3 regions of the Streptomyces sp. NPDC004542 genome follow, and region 2 is predicted to be linked to each of the others. Evidence: riboswitches for the same ligand, from Rfam matches in the RefSeq annotation. Region 2 holds a riboswitch; each other region holds the start of a gene.
What was found. A riboswitch is a leader RNA that binds a small molecule or an ion and turns the genes downstream of it on or off. The one in region 2 is predicted to bind cobalamin.

Region 1 (4,870 bases), on a different contig from region 2:
GCGCCCCGCGGCGGCGGCCACCTCGCGCAGAAACGCCCGCCGGAATCCGTCCGACTCCAGCGAGCCGTGCCAGTGCGTGCCCCAGGTCTGCCCGACCCGGCAGCCGTCCAGGAAGGCCTCCCCGCCCAGGACTTCGGCGACCCCGTGATGGATCTCGTACCCCTCGACCCGCTCGCCGAGGGCCTCGCCCACCGGCCGGGTGAGGGTCTTCTCGCGGGCGAACCGCACGCGCACGGGGAGGACCCCGAGGCCGTCGACCTGGCCGGCCCGCGACTCGACCTCGTCCTCGATGCGCTCGCCGAGGATCTGGAAGCCGCCGCAGATCCCGAGCACGGGCCTGCCCTCGGCGGCCCTGCGGACCAGGGCCTCGGCGAGCCCCCGCTCGCGCAGCCACTGAAGGGCCCGGACCGTGCCCCGGGTCCCCGGGACCACCACGAGATCGGCGTCGGCCAGCTCCTCGGGCCGGTCCACGAACCGCACGACGACTCCGGGTTCGGCGGCGACGGCGTCCACGTCCGTGAAGTTGGACATCAGCGGGACCGCGCAGACGGCGACCCGCAGCACGTCCTCGCCGACGGGCGCGGCGACGTCCGGCTCGCGCACGGTCCCGCGCAGCGAGACCCGCAGTCCGTCCTCCTCGTCGATGCCGAGCCCGTGCCGGAAGGGCAGCACCCCGTACGTCCGCCGCCCGGTGAGCCCGTGCAGCATGTCGAGGCCGGGTTCCAGCAGGGAGACGTCACCGCGGAACTTGTTGACGAGGAACCCGGCGACGAGTTCCTGGTCCTCGCGCGAGAGCAGCGCGACGGTCCCGAAGAAGGAGGCGAAGACGCCGCCGCGGTCGATGTCGCCGACGATGAGCACCGGCAGCCGGGCAGGGCGCGCGATCCCCATGTTCACGATGTCGGTCCGCCGCAGATTGATCTCGGCGGGCGAACCGGCCCCCTCACAGATCACCGCGTCATACGTGCCCCGCAGCTCGGCGAGACAGTCCAGGACGGTGCCCAGCAACCGCTGTTGCCGCCCGCCGTGGTATCCCCGCGCGCTCAGCTCGCCCACCGGCCTGCCCAGCAGCACGACCTGACTGCTCTGCTCCCCACCGGGCTTGAGCAGCACGGGATTCATCAGCGCGGTCGGCTCGACGCGGCAGGCCTGGGCCTGCATGGCCTGTGCCCGCCCGATCTCCGCGCCCTGCCGCGTCACGAACGAGTTGAGGGACATGTTCTGCGCCTTGAACGGCGCGACCTTGACCCCCTGCCGCACCAGCCACCGGCAGATCCCGGCCGTGACGACGCTCTTGCCGGCGTCGGAGGTGGTGCCGGCGACGAGGAGACCCCCGCTCATTTCCCACGTCCCTTCACGATGACGCGCGCGGCGACGGTGAAGCCGAGCGCGAGCAGGCCGACGCGCCGCGAGAGCCGTACGGCCCGCTCGATGTCGGGTACGGCGACGGCGCGTCCCCGCTGGTTCAGCACGGGCCGGTGCTCCACCCGCCCCCCGTAGGAGAGCGTCCCGCCGAGCCGCACGCCGAGCGCCCCGGCGAACGAGGCCTCCACCGGCCCGGCGTTGGGGCTCGGATGCCCGGCCGCGTCGGCACGCCAGGCCCGGACGGCCCCATGGCGGTCGTCTCCGGCCACGGCGGCCAGGGCGGCGGTCAGCCGCGCCCCCGGCCAGCCCGCGAGGTCGTCGAGCCGGGCCGAGGCCCATCCGTACCGCCGGTACCGGGGTGACTTGTGCCCGACCATGGCGTCGAGGGTGTTGACGGCCCGGAAGCCCAGCAGTCCGGGCACCCCGGCCACGGCCCCCCACACCAGGGCGCCGACCACCGCGTCGGAGGTGTTCTCGGCCACGGACTCCACGACGGCCCGGGCGATCCCGTCGGCGTCGAGCGCCTGCGGGTCCCGTCCGCACAGGTGCGGCAGCCGCGCCCGGGCACCCTCGACGTCCCCGGCCCGCAGGGCGCGCCCGATGCCGCGGGCCTCCCGCGCGAGGGAGGTCCCGCCCACGACGGCCCAGGTGGCAGCGGCGGTCAGCGCGACGGAAGCGGCGCGGGAGGGACGGACGGCCGCGGCGGCGATGGCTCCCAGACCGGCGGCACCGCCCACGCACACCACGGTGTGCAGTGCGCCCCACCCCCGGTGGTCCCGCCACAGCGCCCGCTCCACGGCGGCGGCGGCCCGCCCGAACGCGGCCACCGGGTGCCCGCGGCGGGGATCACCGAGCAGCCGGTCGCCGAGGAGGCCGGCGGTGGCGCCGTACGCGAAGACGCGATCGGCACGCACCGGCTCAGCCGGCCGTGGCGGCGGGCAGCGACCTCGGGCTGTATCTCGAACGGCAGGCCAACATGGCGATATGTCCTCACTCAGGGTGTCCGCGCCCTGGTTCGACGAGACCGGCGGTGGGAGTTCCTGGCTCCCGGGGCTACCTACCCCGGTGACAGTGGCGGGACCGCGCCGGATTCACACCGGCTTCCTCCCTTGCCGCCGTACATGGCCCCGGAAGTCCACCACGGCCCCGGAAGGGCCGTCAACTTGCTGTTGACCTGCGGGGGGAGAGTGTGCTGAGGCCCACACCGGAGTGCGGGCGACGGTGGGGCGGCATGCGAAAGGCTCCTCCCCGAGGGTTCGGGGAGGAGCCTGTGCGGCCTCGGTCAGGCCTTGTTCGTGATCAGGTAGATGCCGTAGGCCACCGCCGCCGCGCATGCCGCGAAGCAGACGTACGCGCCGGCGACGGCCAGCGCCGCCGAGTCGCCCTGCGCGGCGGCGCGCTCGCGTCGCGACAGGCCCTGGATGCCCAGGGTGAAGAGGGCCACCAGGCCGACGGTGACTGCGAGGCTGACGCCGAAGACGGAGCCGAGGGCTGCCCAGTCGATCTTCATAGCAGAGCTGCTTCCTTGGTTACCGGGTGCCCGGGATCAGACGGCGGCGGCCGGCGGGGTCGCCGGGTCGACGGTGGGGACGGCGAGGGGTGTCGCGGGGGAGGGGATCGTGGCCGTGAGGTCCTCGGCCACGGTGCCCGCCGGGGGCGGCGTCACGGCGGCGATCGCGGTGGTGACCACGCCGGCCGGTTCCTCGGTGTCGTTGACGTTGGTGGCGTCGACCACCTCGCGGCGGGACATCTTCCAGATCGCGGCGCTGGAGGCCACGAGGAAGACCGCCACCAGCGCGGTGCCCCAGTCGCCGAGGCCGGTGACCGTCTCGGCGAGCGCGCCGACCAGCGCGGCGGCCGGGAGGGTCAGCGCCCAGGCGACGAGCATCCGGGTCGCCGTGGACCAGCGGACCACGCCGCCCTTGCGGCCCAGGCCCGCGCCCATCACGGAGCCGGAGACGACATGGGTGGTGGAGAGGGAGAAGCCCAGGTGGGAGGAGGCGAGAATGGCGGTCGCGGCGCTCGTCTGGGCCGCGAAGCCCTGCTGCGGCTCCAGCTCGGTCAGGCCCTTGCCCATGGTGCGGATGATGCGCCAGCCGCCGATGTAGGTGCCGAGCGCGATGGCCAGACCGGCGGAGAGGATCACCCAGGTGGGAGGGTTGGAGCCGGGGGCGATGGAGCCGCCGGCGATCAGCGCGAGGGTGATGATGCCCATCGTCTTCTGCGCGTCGTTGGTGCCGTGGGCGAGGGAGACCAGGCCGGCCGAGGCGATCTGGCCGGCGCGGTAGCCCTTGCGGGTGGCCTCGCCCTCGGCGTTCTTGCCGATGCCGTAGGAGAACCGGGTGGCGAGCATCGCCGCCAGCCCCGCGACGACCGGCGCGGCGACCGCCGGGAGCAGGACCTTGGTGACGAGGACGTCACCGTGGACCGCGCCGAAGCCCGCGGAGGCGACGGTGGCGCCGATCAGGCCGCCCATGAGGGCGTGCGAGGAGCTGGAGGGCAGCCCCACCAGCCAGGTCAGCAGGTTCCAGAGGATCGCGCCGACCAGGGCGGCGAAGATGACCTCGGGACGTATGCCGTTCTCGTCGACGAGACCCTTGGAGATCGTGTTGGCGACCTCCACGGAGAGGAAAGCGCCCACCAGGTTGAGCACGGCGGACATGGCCACCGCGACCTTGGGCTTGAGGGCACCGGTCGAGATGGTGGTGGCCATCGCGTTGGCGGTGTCGTGGAAACCGTTCGTGAAATCGAACGCGAGTGCGGTTACGACCACAATCGCGAGGATCAGCGAGAAGCTTTCCATTTACCCAGGCAATCTTTCGACGTCATTGGCTGGATGAACGTAGGCAACCTGAGTGAACGGAAGGTGAACTGAGAAGGGCATCAGGGTGTCGGAACGGTCAGCCGTCGGTCGTCCCCGGCGAACGACCTCAGCTCGTCCGCTGAGCCGTTGAAGAGGTTCTGGTCCCCCGGCAGGCTGCCGCTGTTGTCGTACTGCCAGAAGGTCCAGGACGACCATCCGGCCGGCAGGTCGCCCGGGTCGCCGGAGTGGTGGGCGAGCCACAGGGCGTGATCGGCGAAGGCGGTGCTGCGGCCGGTGCAGTCGTTCCACCAGTGGGTGGTGGTGTAGATCACCGGGCGGCGGCCGGTCTCCCGCAGCATCTCGTCGCTGAAGGCCTGGATCCAGTCGACCATCTTCGTCTGGCTCAGGCCGTAGCATTGGCGCCCACTGTCGTACGGGTTGTATTCGATGTCCAGCGCGGGCGGCAGCGTCCGGCCGTCGGCGGACCAGCCGCCGCCGTGCCGCGCGAAGTACGCGGCCTGGGCGGTTCCCGACGATTCGTCCGGCCGCGCGAAGTGGTACGCCCCGCGGATCAGGCCGGCCCCGCGCGAGCCGTCGTACTGCTGGGCGAAGTAGGGATTGCGGTAATCGGTGGATTCGGTCGCCTTGATGTACACGAACCGGGCGCCCCTGGCCTTCACGTCCGGCCAGTCGACGGTCTTC
Region 2 (4,870 bases):
CTCCGGCGGGAAGACCGCCTCCCCGCTGCCCGCCAGCGTGATCGAGATGGCCTCGACGGGGCAGTTCTCGGCCGCCGCCAGCGCCTTCTCGTTCGCGTCGGTGTCCGCCTCGACGGGGTGGGACTGCCGGGCGGTGTCGAGGCGGAAGCCGCCGGGGGCGTGGTGGAGGCACTGGGCGGAGCCGATGCAGACGGAGCGGTCGACCTCGATGTGCCAGCGGTCGCCCGCCCCCACGCTCGAATCCGCTCGCGCGGGAGTCACCCCCATCACCTCAGCCCTCCCAGCCGGCCGGCAGGTGGATCATCTTGTGCTCCAGGTACTCGCCGTACCCCTCGGGCCCGAACTCCCGCCCCAGCCCGGAGTTCTTGTAGCCGCCGAACGGGCCGAGCATGTCGAGGCTGAAGGTGTTGACCGAGTAGGTGCCGGTGCGGACCTGCCGGGCGACCTCGATGCCGTGCTCGACGTCCGAGGTCCACACGCTGCCGGAGAGGCCGTAGTCCGAGTCGTTCGCGATCTTCACAGCCTCGGCCTCGTCGCCGTAGGGCAGGAGGCAGATCACCGGGCCGAAGATCTCCTCACGGGCGATGCGCATGGAGTTGTCGACGTCGCCGAAGAGGGTCGGCTCGACGTACCAGCCGCGCTCCAGCCCGGCCGGCCGCCCGCCACCGGTGAGGATCTTGGCGCCCTCCTCCTGGCCGATGCGGATGTAGTCGAGGTTCCTGCGCTGCTGCCGTTCGGCCACCAGCGGGCCCACCTGGGTGGCCGGGTCGAGCGGGTCGCCGACCGTGAGCGCGGCCGCCGCCCGGGCGAAGGCGTCGGCGAACTCGTCGTAGCGGGAGCGGGGCACGAGGATGCGGGACTGGGCGACGCAGGCCTGGCCGTTGTTCATCCAGGCCGCCGGGACGATACCCGCGACCGAGGCCGCCACGTCCGCGTCGGGCAGGACGACCGCCGCCGACTTGCCGCCCAGTTCCAGCGTCACCCGCGTGAGGTTGCGGGCGGCGACCTCCATCACGCGCCTGCCGGCCGCGACCGAGCCGGTGAAGGAGACCTTGTCGATGCCGGGGTGCCCGACCAGGTACTCGCTGACCTCGCGGTCGGCCGGGAGGATGGACAGCACGCCGTCCGGCAGCCCGGCCTCCTTGGCGATCTCGCCGAGGAGGTAGGCGTCCAGCGGCGACTCGGGCGACGGCTTGAGCACCACCGTGCAGCCGGTGAGCAGCGCGGGCGCGAGCTTGGCGGCGGCGACGAACTGGGGGACGTTCCAGGGGACGACGGCCGCGACGACGCCGACCGGCTCGCGGCGGACGAGGAGCTTCCCGAGGACCCCGTCGCGGGTCTCCTCGTACGTGAAGTCCCGCGCGACCCTGATCGCCGCGTCCCACACCATCATCGCGCCGAGGGCCTGCGCGAGGACGCTCCAGGAGTACGGTGAGCCGTTCTCGGCGGAGATGACGCGGGCGATCTCCTCGTGGCGGGCGGCGATCGCGTCCTTGATGCGGCCGACGACCTCGATCCGCTCCCCGAGCGGCGTACGCGGCCAGGGCCCTTCGTCGAAGGCGCGGCGCGCCACGGCGACGGCCCGGTCCACGTCCGCGCGCGAGGCGTGCGGCACCCGTCCGATGACCTCCTCGGTGTGCGGGGAGACGACCTCGATGACGTCCTTGCCCAGAGGGTCGGTCAACTCCCCGCCGATGAACAGCTGTCCGTGTTCCACGAGCTCGGTCATGGCCGACTGCCTCCCGCGCTACCAAATCTGACGCCGTTTCAGAAACTGATATCAGTTCTGGTCGAACTAGGCCAGACCCGGTCGGCAGCCCGGGAATCAGTTCGCGAAGACGGCCACCCCGAACCAACGTAGGAGCGGTGGTCACGCCCCGCATTCCAGGTGCTCCCCATCGGTGACGGGCCCCCTCTGGTGAAACGAGTTCTAGTTATAGTGGGCAGCGGTCGCGGGAGACGGCCGGGGCGGGACGGGCGGAGGACGGATGGCGAAGACGTTCGAGCACGGCGGCGGCGTACGGTCCATAGCGGTCCCGATCCCGGACAACCCGCTGGGTCACACGCTGGTGTACGTGGTCGACACCGACCGGGGCCCGGTGCTGATCGACACCGGCTGGGACGACCCGGCGTCCTGGGACACCCTGGTGGCGGGGCTGGCGGCCCTCGGCACCGCGGTCACCGAGATCCACGGTGTGGTCATCACCCACCACCACCCCGACCACCACGGGCTGTCCGGGCGGGTGCGGGAGGCCTCCGGCGCGTGGCTCGCGATGCACGCGGCCGACGCGGCGATCGTCCGCCGGGCCCGGCGGACCGACCCCGGGCGCTGGTACACCTATATGGCCGCCAAGCTCACCGCCGCCGGAGCGCCCGAGGAGCACGTGGCCCCCCTGCGCGGCGGCCGCCGCCGTGCCGTGCCCGGCCTCTCCCCCGCCCTCCCCGACCGCGAGATCGTCCCCGGCGAACTCCTCGACCTCCCCGGCCGCCGCCTGCGCGCCCTGTGGACGCCGGGCCACACCCCGGGCCACGTCTGCCTGCACCTGGAGGAGGCCCATCCGGCCCGGCTGCCCGGCCACGGCCGCCTCTTCTCCGGCGACCACCTGCTCCCCGGGATCACCCCGCACATCGGGCTGTACGAGGACCCCGACGACGATGGGGGCGCCCCCGCGCGAGCGAAGCCGAGCGTGGGGGAGGTCACCGATCCCCTCGGCGACTACCTGGCCTCGCTGGAGCGGATCGGCGCACTCGACCCCGCCGAGATCCTGCCGGCCCACCAGCACGCCTTCACCGACGCCCCGTCCCGGGTCCGGGACCTGCTCGCCCACCACGAGGCCCGCCTCACCGGCCTGCTCTCCCTCCTCGCCGAGCCCCTCACCCCCTGGCAGCTGGCCGAGCGGATGGAGTGGAACCGGCCCTGGGAGCAGATCCCGTACGGTTCGCGGACCATCGCGGTGTCGGAGGCGGAGGCCCATCTGCGGAGACTGGTGAAGCTGGGGCGGGCGGAGGCGGTGGCGGAGGGCGAGCCGGTGGCCTACGCGGCCGTGTAATCCGGTCGTCCCGCCCCCCGCGAACCGGCGAGGCTCTCGCCGCCCCCGTACGCCCCGGCCGTCCGGCCGGAACACGGCAGTCTCCCGAACGGTCTCTTCACCGGCCCCTCATCGGTCTCTCCGTCCGCGCCGCGGACGGGACCCCGGCCACCGCACAGCCGTCCCGCCCGGCCACCCGCCCGCGCCCCGGCCCACAGCCGCCTCTCAGCCCCCGGATACCGCCGGGTAGAGTGACCGGGTCGTCATCACCCGTACGGGGGGAAGCCGGTGCAATTCCGGCGCTGACCCGCAACCGTGAGCCGTCCTTCGACGGTGAGCCGGACCACCCCGCACGGGACGTTGACCGGCTCACGCGCGCGGCGGCCCGCCGCGCACGGCACCGTCGAGGTCTACGGAGCCGAGCCGCCCGGGGTCCTCCCGTGCTGCCCGCGCTCCCCCGCAGGGAGAGGCAGTACCCGACCATGAACGTCCGCCGGAACGTCCGCCGCGGCGCCGCGGCTCTCGCCGCCGTCGGCGTCATAGCCGCGGCCGCGCCCGCCACGGCCGCGTCCCCGTCGCCCTCCCCGTCGACGGCGCTCCCGTCCGGGCTGTACGGCGGCACGGACCCGAAGTACGACGGGGTGTGGCGGCAGTCCCTCGCGCTGCTCGCCCAGCGCACGGTCGGTGTCCGGCCCGCCGCCGAGGCCGTCGACTGGCTGGCCGGGCAGCAGTGCGCCGACGGCGGCTTCCCCGCCTACCGCCCGGATCCCGCCACGTCGTGCGAGAAGACCAAGGCCCAGGCCGACACCAACAGCACGGCCGCCGCCGTGCAGGCCCTGAAGGCGCTCGGCGAGCACGACGGCGAGGTCCACAAGGCGGCCGTCTGGCTGAAGAAGGCGCAGAACAAGGACGGCGGCTGGGGGTACACGCCGGGCTCGCCCAGCGACACCAACTCCACCTCCGTCGTCGTCGGCGCGCTCGCGGCGGCCGGCGAGGACCCCCTCCACCTGCGCACCGGGACCAGGACCCCGGCCGACCTGCTCGCCACGTGGTCCATCCCCTGCGACGAGGACGGCGGCGGCGCCCTCGCCTACCAGCCGGACAAGAAGGGCGGACTGGCGGCCAACGCGGACGCGACGGCGGCCGGGGTGCTGGGCGCGCTCGGCAAGGGCTTCGTGACGACGGCCGCGAAGGCCCCGGAGGAGGGCTACGCCTGCGCCGACTCGGACAAGCCGCTCACCCCGCGGGAGATCGCCGGCAACGGCGCCGCCTACCTGGCGGACGAGATGCACGACAGCGGCCACCTCACCTCCGCCCTCCCCGGCGCCAAGGACCAGCCCGACTACGGCAACACCGCCGACGCGGTCGTCGCCCTGGCCGCGCGGGGCTGGACGAAGCAGGCGCACAAGCCGTACGCCTGGCTGGAGAAGAACGCCGCGCGGTGGGCGAAGCAGAGCGGCCCCGCCGCCTACGCCCAACTGATCCTCACCGCGCACGCGATGGGCGCCGACCCGCGTCACTTCGGCGGTACGGACCTGGTGCGGGCCCTCGGCGCGACCGGACCCGCGCCGCGGACGGCGACGGCCCGGGCCACCGGCGGCGAGACCGAGCCGGCCGGGCACGACTCGGGGACGAGCCTGTGGTGGATCGTCGGCACCGGCCTCGTCGCGGGCATCGGCATCGGCTTCCTGCTCAGCGGCCGCCGCCGGAGGCAGCAGCCGTGACCGCCGTCCGCCGTGCCGGGGCACTGCTCCTGGCCGTGTTCCTGTGCGTGGCGGCGGCCGGGCAGGCCGAGGCCGCCGGCTACCGCTACTGGTCCTTCTGGGAGCACACCGGCGGCC
Region 3 (4,870 bases), on a different contig from region 2:
GAACAATCCAGGCTGATAAACCCGGCCTGCCGGTGGCGGAGCTGCCGAAGAACCGCTCCGGCGAGATCATGCGTCGCCTGCTGCGCGACGTCGCGGAGAACCGCCGGCTCGGCGACGTCACCACGCTGACCGACTCCACGGTCATGGACCTCCTCCAGGCCAAGCTCCCCGCCGCACCCGGCGTGTACCCCGGCGACAGCAGGGGCCTCGCGCCCGCCGACGTGCCCGGCGGCGGCTCTGAATGCCCGCGTAACCCGCGGCGGCAGCGCTCGTGCGGCATTGAACCCCCTCGCTGTGCGCGACGTATGAGTCGCCGTGGGTGGCGCCGTGCCCCCCGGACCGCGATCGAGGGCTGCCTGTTCCGACATGGCGCCGAGAGAAAGGGCCGAACGATCTCATCCTTATCGCCCCGCCCCGTCAGCAGCGAGTCCGCCGTGGCCGTCCCGATACGACGGCAGGCGTCCGGAACGGCCGGAGCAGGCGGCGGCCATGTGCCGGGTCTTGACGGGCTCCGCGGTGTGGCCGCGCTGTACGTGCTCCTCTTCCACTGCTGGCTGCTGGCCTTTCCAGGCTTTCCCGAGAACTCGGGGCCGTCCTGGCTGGGCTGGCTGATGTACGGGCGTCTCGCCGTCGTCTTCTTTCTCGTACTGTCCGGCTTCTCGCTGGCCGTCTCCCCAGCGCGTCACGGCTGGCGGCAGGGCGGAATCGCCCGGTTTCTGCGACGGCGTGCCTGGCGCATCCTTCCGCCGTACTGGGCCGCACTCGCACTGAGCGTGGTGATCGGTCACTTCGTGGTGCCCGCCTCGCATCACGGGCCGCCGAACGGCAGAACGCTCCTCGTCTACGGTCTGGCGCTCCAGGACGTCTTCACGGCTCCCACGCCCAACGGCGCTTTCTGGTCGATCGCCGTGGAGGCGGAGCTCTATCTGCTCTTCCCGTTGCTGCTTCTTCTGCGGCGGCGGCTGGGGGCGGTACTCCTCGTCGCGGGCGTGACACTCCTGGTGTCCCTGCGTGGGCTGGTGGCGGCAGGCGCATCCCCGGCCGAAGGCGACAACTTGCTGACCCCGCATCTCGCGCCCGTGTTCGTCGCCGGTCTGGCCGGCGCGGGAATCGTCGTCGCGCGAGAAGAGATCCGGGCCATGCCCTGGCACCGGCTCGCCGCCTTGTCCGCCCTGCCGGTGGTACTGCTCATCGCTGTCCAGGGGCCCGCCTGGACCGTACATCACTACTTCTGGGTGGACCTCGCCGTGGCACCCGCCATGACGATGTTCCTCGCGGCGGTCGCCACCGGGCGTCCCGCCGTTCTGGTGCGGCTCCTCGCCACACGACCGGTGCGCGGTCTCGGCGACATCTCGTACAGCCTCTACCTCATTCATCTGCCGATCGTCATGGTCGTCGTCCGGAAGATCGCCCCGGAGTACGTGTCGGCCCCGCTGCCCACGTTCTGTTTCACCGTGGTGCTGGGACTGCCCGCCTCGCTCCTGTCGGCCTGGCTGTTCGCGAAGCTCTTCGAGACGCCCTTCAAGCGGAACCGATCCTGGAGGTCCATGGTCGCGGCAGGACGCACACGCTGGGCCGCGACCCGGATGAGCCCGCGTCAACTGCCGTACGGTGCCCGCCCCGACGAGAAGCGGTATGACGCCACGAAGTGAACGCCGGTCGGCGGGCGCCCCCTTGGAGAGGAAGATCACGCCGAGCGGGGGCGGTCTTGGCCAGGCCGACGTCACGCGGTACGGTCTGTCCGATATCGACGACGGCGAGACGGAAGCCGGTGGGAATCCGGCACGGTCGCGCCACTGTATGCCAGACGCCTCCTGGGGGTCGGGCAAGTCAGACCCGTGGCCGTCGTCATGTGCACCACCGAGATGGGACGCGAACTCCCGGAGGAGGTTCTGCCATGGCGCAGACCGTCGCCCAGCCGACAGCAACCACACCCGCCATCCCCGCCAAGCTGCCGCTGAAGGCGATAGCACCCTGGGCCGTCTTCTTCGGCATCCTGATGATGGTCCTGCTGTACTTCGTCGGCGCCGAGCAGGGCGCCACCTCCGTGTTCAGCGGCACGGACGTCCACGAATGGGTGCACGACGCCCGCCACCTGCTCGGTTTCCCCTGCCACTGACGCGGGGGACGCCGCCCGCCCATGAATTCCGCAACGGTAAGAAATCTCCTCGTGCGGGGCATGCTCGCCGGCCTGGCCGCCGGCGTGCTCGCGCTGCTCGTCGCCTACCTCCTGGGGGAGCCGAACGTCGACAAGGCGATCGGCTTCGAGGACACCCACTCCCACGAGCACGAGGCGGAAGTCGTCTCCCGCTCCCTTCAGTCCACCGCCGGCCTCGCCACCGGCGTCCTCGTCTACGGGGTCGCCTTCGGCGGCATCGCAGCGCTGGCGTACTGCTTCGCGCTCGGCCGTGTGGGCCGCTTCTCGCCGCGGGCGACGGCACTGCTGCTGTCCGTGTGCGCGCTGCTCGCCGTGTACGTCGTGCCGTTCCTGAAGTACCCGGCCAATCCGCCGTCGGTCGGCGACCCCGACACCATCGGCAAGCGGACCACCCTGTACTTCCTGATGATGCTGCTCAGCGTCCTGCTCGCGATCGCCGCCACCATCCTGGGCCGGCGCCTGACGCCCGGGCTGGGCACCTGGTGGGCGACGGTGGCCGCGGTGGCCGTGTTCATCGTCGTCCTCGGGCTGGCGTACGCGTTCCTGCCGGTCGTCAACGAGGTGCCCAAGGACTTCCCGGCCACGCTGCTGTGGCGGTTCCGGCTGTCGGCGCTGGCCGTCCAGGCTGTCCTGTGGGGCGGATTCGGGCTGCTCTTCGGTGAGTTGGCCGAGCGGCAGCTCAATCCCAAGCCCGCGAAAGCCCCGTCAGGGCGGACGGTACCCGTCTCGAACTGAACGGTCCCGGCACAAGAGGGCCTCCGGAACCGTCCGGGGGCCCTCTCGCGTCAGGCGGTGACCGGCACCGCCAGCGGCTGCCCGAGCCGCAGGTTCCACCTGCCGGCCCGTCCGCTGAGTTCCGTGGCCGCCAGCGGCGGCACGTCCAGCCGCCAGAAGGCGGATCCCGGCAGCCCCAGGGCGTGAACGACCGCTGCCCGCACGACCTCCGGCTCGACCACGGCGAGCGTACGGCCGTCCGTGTCCTGCGCGGCGTCCAGCCAGCGCCCGACCCGCACGCACACGTCCCGCACCGACTCGCCGCCGTGTGCCGCCCAGCCGGGGTCGGCGAGCCAGTGGCCCACTGCCTCCGGCTCGGCGGCCGCCACCTCCTCAAGCGTGCGGCCTCGCCAGCGGCCCACGTCCAGACCCCGCAGTTCCGGCGTCTCCACGACCTCGAGACCCAGCGCCCGGGCCGTCTCCCGGCAGCGCGCACTCGGCGAGGCGGTCACCCGGGCGGGCGAGCGCAGACATCCGGCGGCGGAGCGGGCGGACGCCGCCCCCATCGCGTCGACCGAGTCGCCGTCGTAGAAACGGGCCTGCCGCAGCGACGGGCTCGTCGCGGGCGAGACGAAGGTCATACGGCTGGTCACGTGGCTGTTCCTCCTGCGGTCGGCGTCGGAGGCGGATCGCCTGGCCCCGGCCGCGAACATAGCACCGACGGCATCCCAGGACGGCTGCCGAGCGCGGGCCCGGACAAGGCCCCGTCACCGCCCGGGATGCCGGCGCGGCCGTCGCCCCCTTCCTGAGCGGCGTCGGGCGGGTGCGAGGATGGGCGGCATGGACATCCGCCTGAGAAACAACGTGACGGTCGCCGGGCCGGCCGGTGCGCCCGTGGTGGTGCTGGCGCACGGGTTCGGCTGCGACCAGAACATGTGGCGGTTGGTCGCGCCGGCCCTGACCGACCGATACCGGGTGGTGCTGTTCGACTACGTGGGCTCCGGGCGTTCGGACCTGTCGGCCTGGAGCCAGGAGCGGTACTCCTCGCTCGACGGCTATGCCCAGGACGTGGCCGAGGTGTGCGAGGCGCTGGACCTTCAGCGGGCGGTGTTCGTGGGCCATTCGGTCAGCGCCATGATCGGGGTGCTGGCGGCGCGAGCGGTGCCGGAGCGGATCGGGGCTCTGGTGATGGTGGCGCCGTCGCCGTGCTACATCGACGACGACGGCTACCGCGGTGGCTTCAGCGCGCAGGACATCGACGAGCTGCTGGCATCCCTGGAGTCCAACTACCTGGGCTGGTCCTCCGTCATGGCCCCGGTGATCATGGGCAATCCGGAGCGGCCGGAGCTGGGACAGGAGCTGACCAACAGCTTCTGCGCCACCGACCCCGACATCGCCCGTGTCTTCGCCCGCACCACGTTCCTGTCGGACAGTCGCGACGAACTGAAGGACGTGAGCGTGCCTACCCTGGTCCTGGAATGCGCCCAGGACGTCATCGCGCCCCGCGAGGTCGGCGCCTACGTGCACGCCGCCGTCCCGTCCTCCCGTCTGGTCACCCTCGACGCCACCGGGCACTGCCCCCAGCTCAGCGCACCGGACGCCACCACCCGGGCGATCCTCGAATTCCTGGAGACCCGGACGTGATGTGCCGCACGGACGGCGTGCCCGAGCGCCCCGGCACCGGCGACGAGGCAGCCACCTACGCGGCCTTCACCGCACTGCTGGAGGACAGCGTCGAAGAACTGTACGAGTCGGCACCCTGCGGCTACCTGTCCACCCTCATGGACGGCACCATCGCCAAGATCAACGACACACTGCTGAACTGGCTCGGCATGGAACGCACGGCCGTGGTGGGACGCCGGCGCTTCGTGGACCTGCTGAGCGTCGGCGGCAAGATGTACCACGAGACGCACTTCGCGCCGCTGCTGCACATGCAGCGTGAGCTGCGCGGCATCGCCCTGGAGATGAGGACGGCCCAGGGCGGCCGACTGCCCGTGC

Region 1: another riboswitch for cobalamin. It lies ahead of ABZX30_RS18365 (cobalamin biosynthesis protein); the one in region 2 lies ahead of ABZX30_RS32765 (prenyltransferase/squalene oxidase repeat-containing protein).
Region 3: another riboswitch for cobalamin. It lies ahead of ABZX30_RS10745 (CbtB-domain containing protein); the one in region 2 lies ahead of ABZX30_RS32765 (prenyltransferase/squalene oxidase repeat-containing protein).

What each region holds. Positions count from the first base shown of each region.
Region 1 covers NZ_JBEXLP010000030.1:19,612-24,481, forward strand. Annotated here, with positions in the region: gene ABZX30_RS18360 (cobyric acid synthase) at 1-1,341, opposite strand, end outside; gene ABZX30_RS18365 (cobalamin biosynthesis protein) at 1,338-2,279, opposite strand; cobalamin riboswitch at 2,380-2,520, opposite strand; gene ABZX30_RS18370 (hypothetical protein) at 2,648-2,875, opposite strand; gene ABZX30_RS18375 (inorganic phosphate transporter) at 2,912-4,168, opposite strand; gene ABZX30_RS18380 (lysozyme) at 4,249-4,870, opposite strand, start outside.
Region 2 covers NZ_JBEXLP010000099.1:11,778-16,647, forward strand. Annotated here, with positions in the region: gene ABZX30_RS32750 (ferredoxin) at 1-267, opposite strand, end outside; gene ABZX30_RS32755 (aldehyde dehydrogenase) at 272-1,729, opposite strand; gene ABZX30_RS32760 (MBL fold metallo-hydrolase) at 1,989-3,050, shown strand; cobalamin riboswitch at 3,263-3,399, shown strand; gene ABZX30_RS32765 (prenyltransferase/squalene oxidase repeat-containing protein) at 3,512-4,753, shown strand; gene ABZX30_RS32770 (SCO2322 family protein) at 4,750-4,870, shown strand, end outside.
Region 3 covers NZ_JBEXLP010000013.1:73,117-77,986, forward strand. Annotated here, with positions in the region: gene ABZX30_RS10740 (acyltransferase) at 306-1,652, shown strand; cobalamin riboswitch at 1,718-1,861, shown strand; gene ABZX30_RS10745 (CbtB-domain containing protein) at 1,898-2,119, shown strand; gene ABZX30_RS10750 (CbtA family protein) at 2,141-2,893, shown strand; gene ABZX30_RS10755 (histidine phosphatase family protein) at 2,944-3,525, opposite strand; gene ABZX30_RS10760 (alpha/beta hydrolase) at 3,713-4,516, shown strand; gene ABZX30_RS10765 (SpoIIE family protein phosphatase) at 4,516-4,870, shown strand, end outside.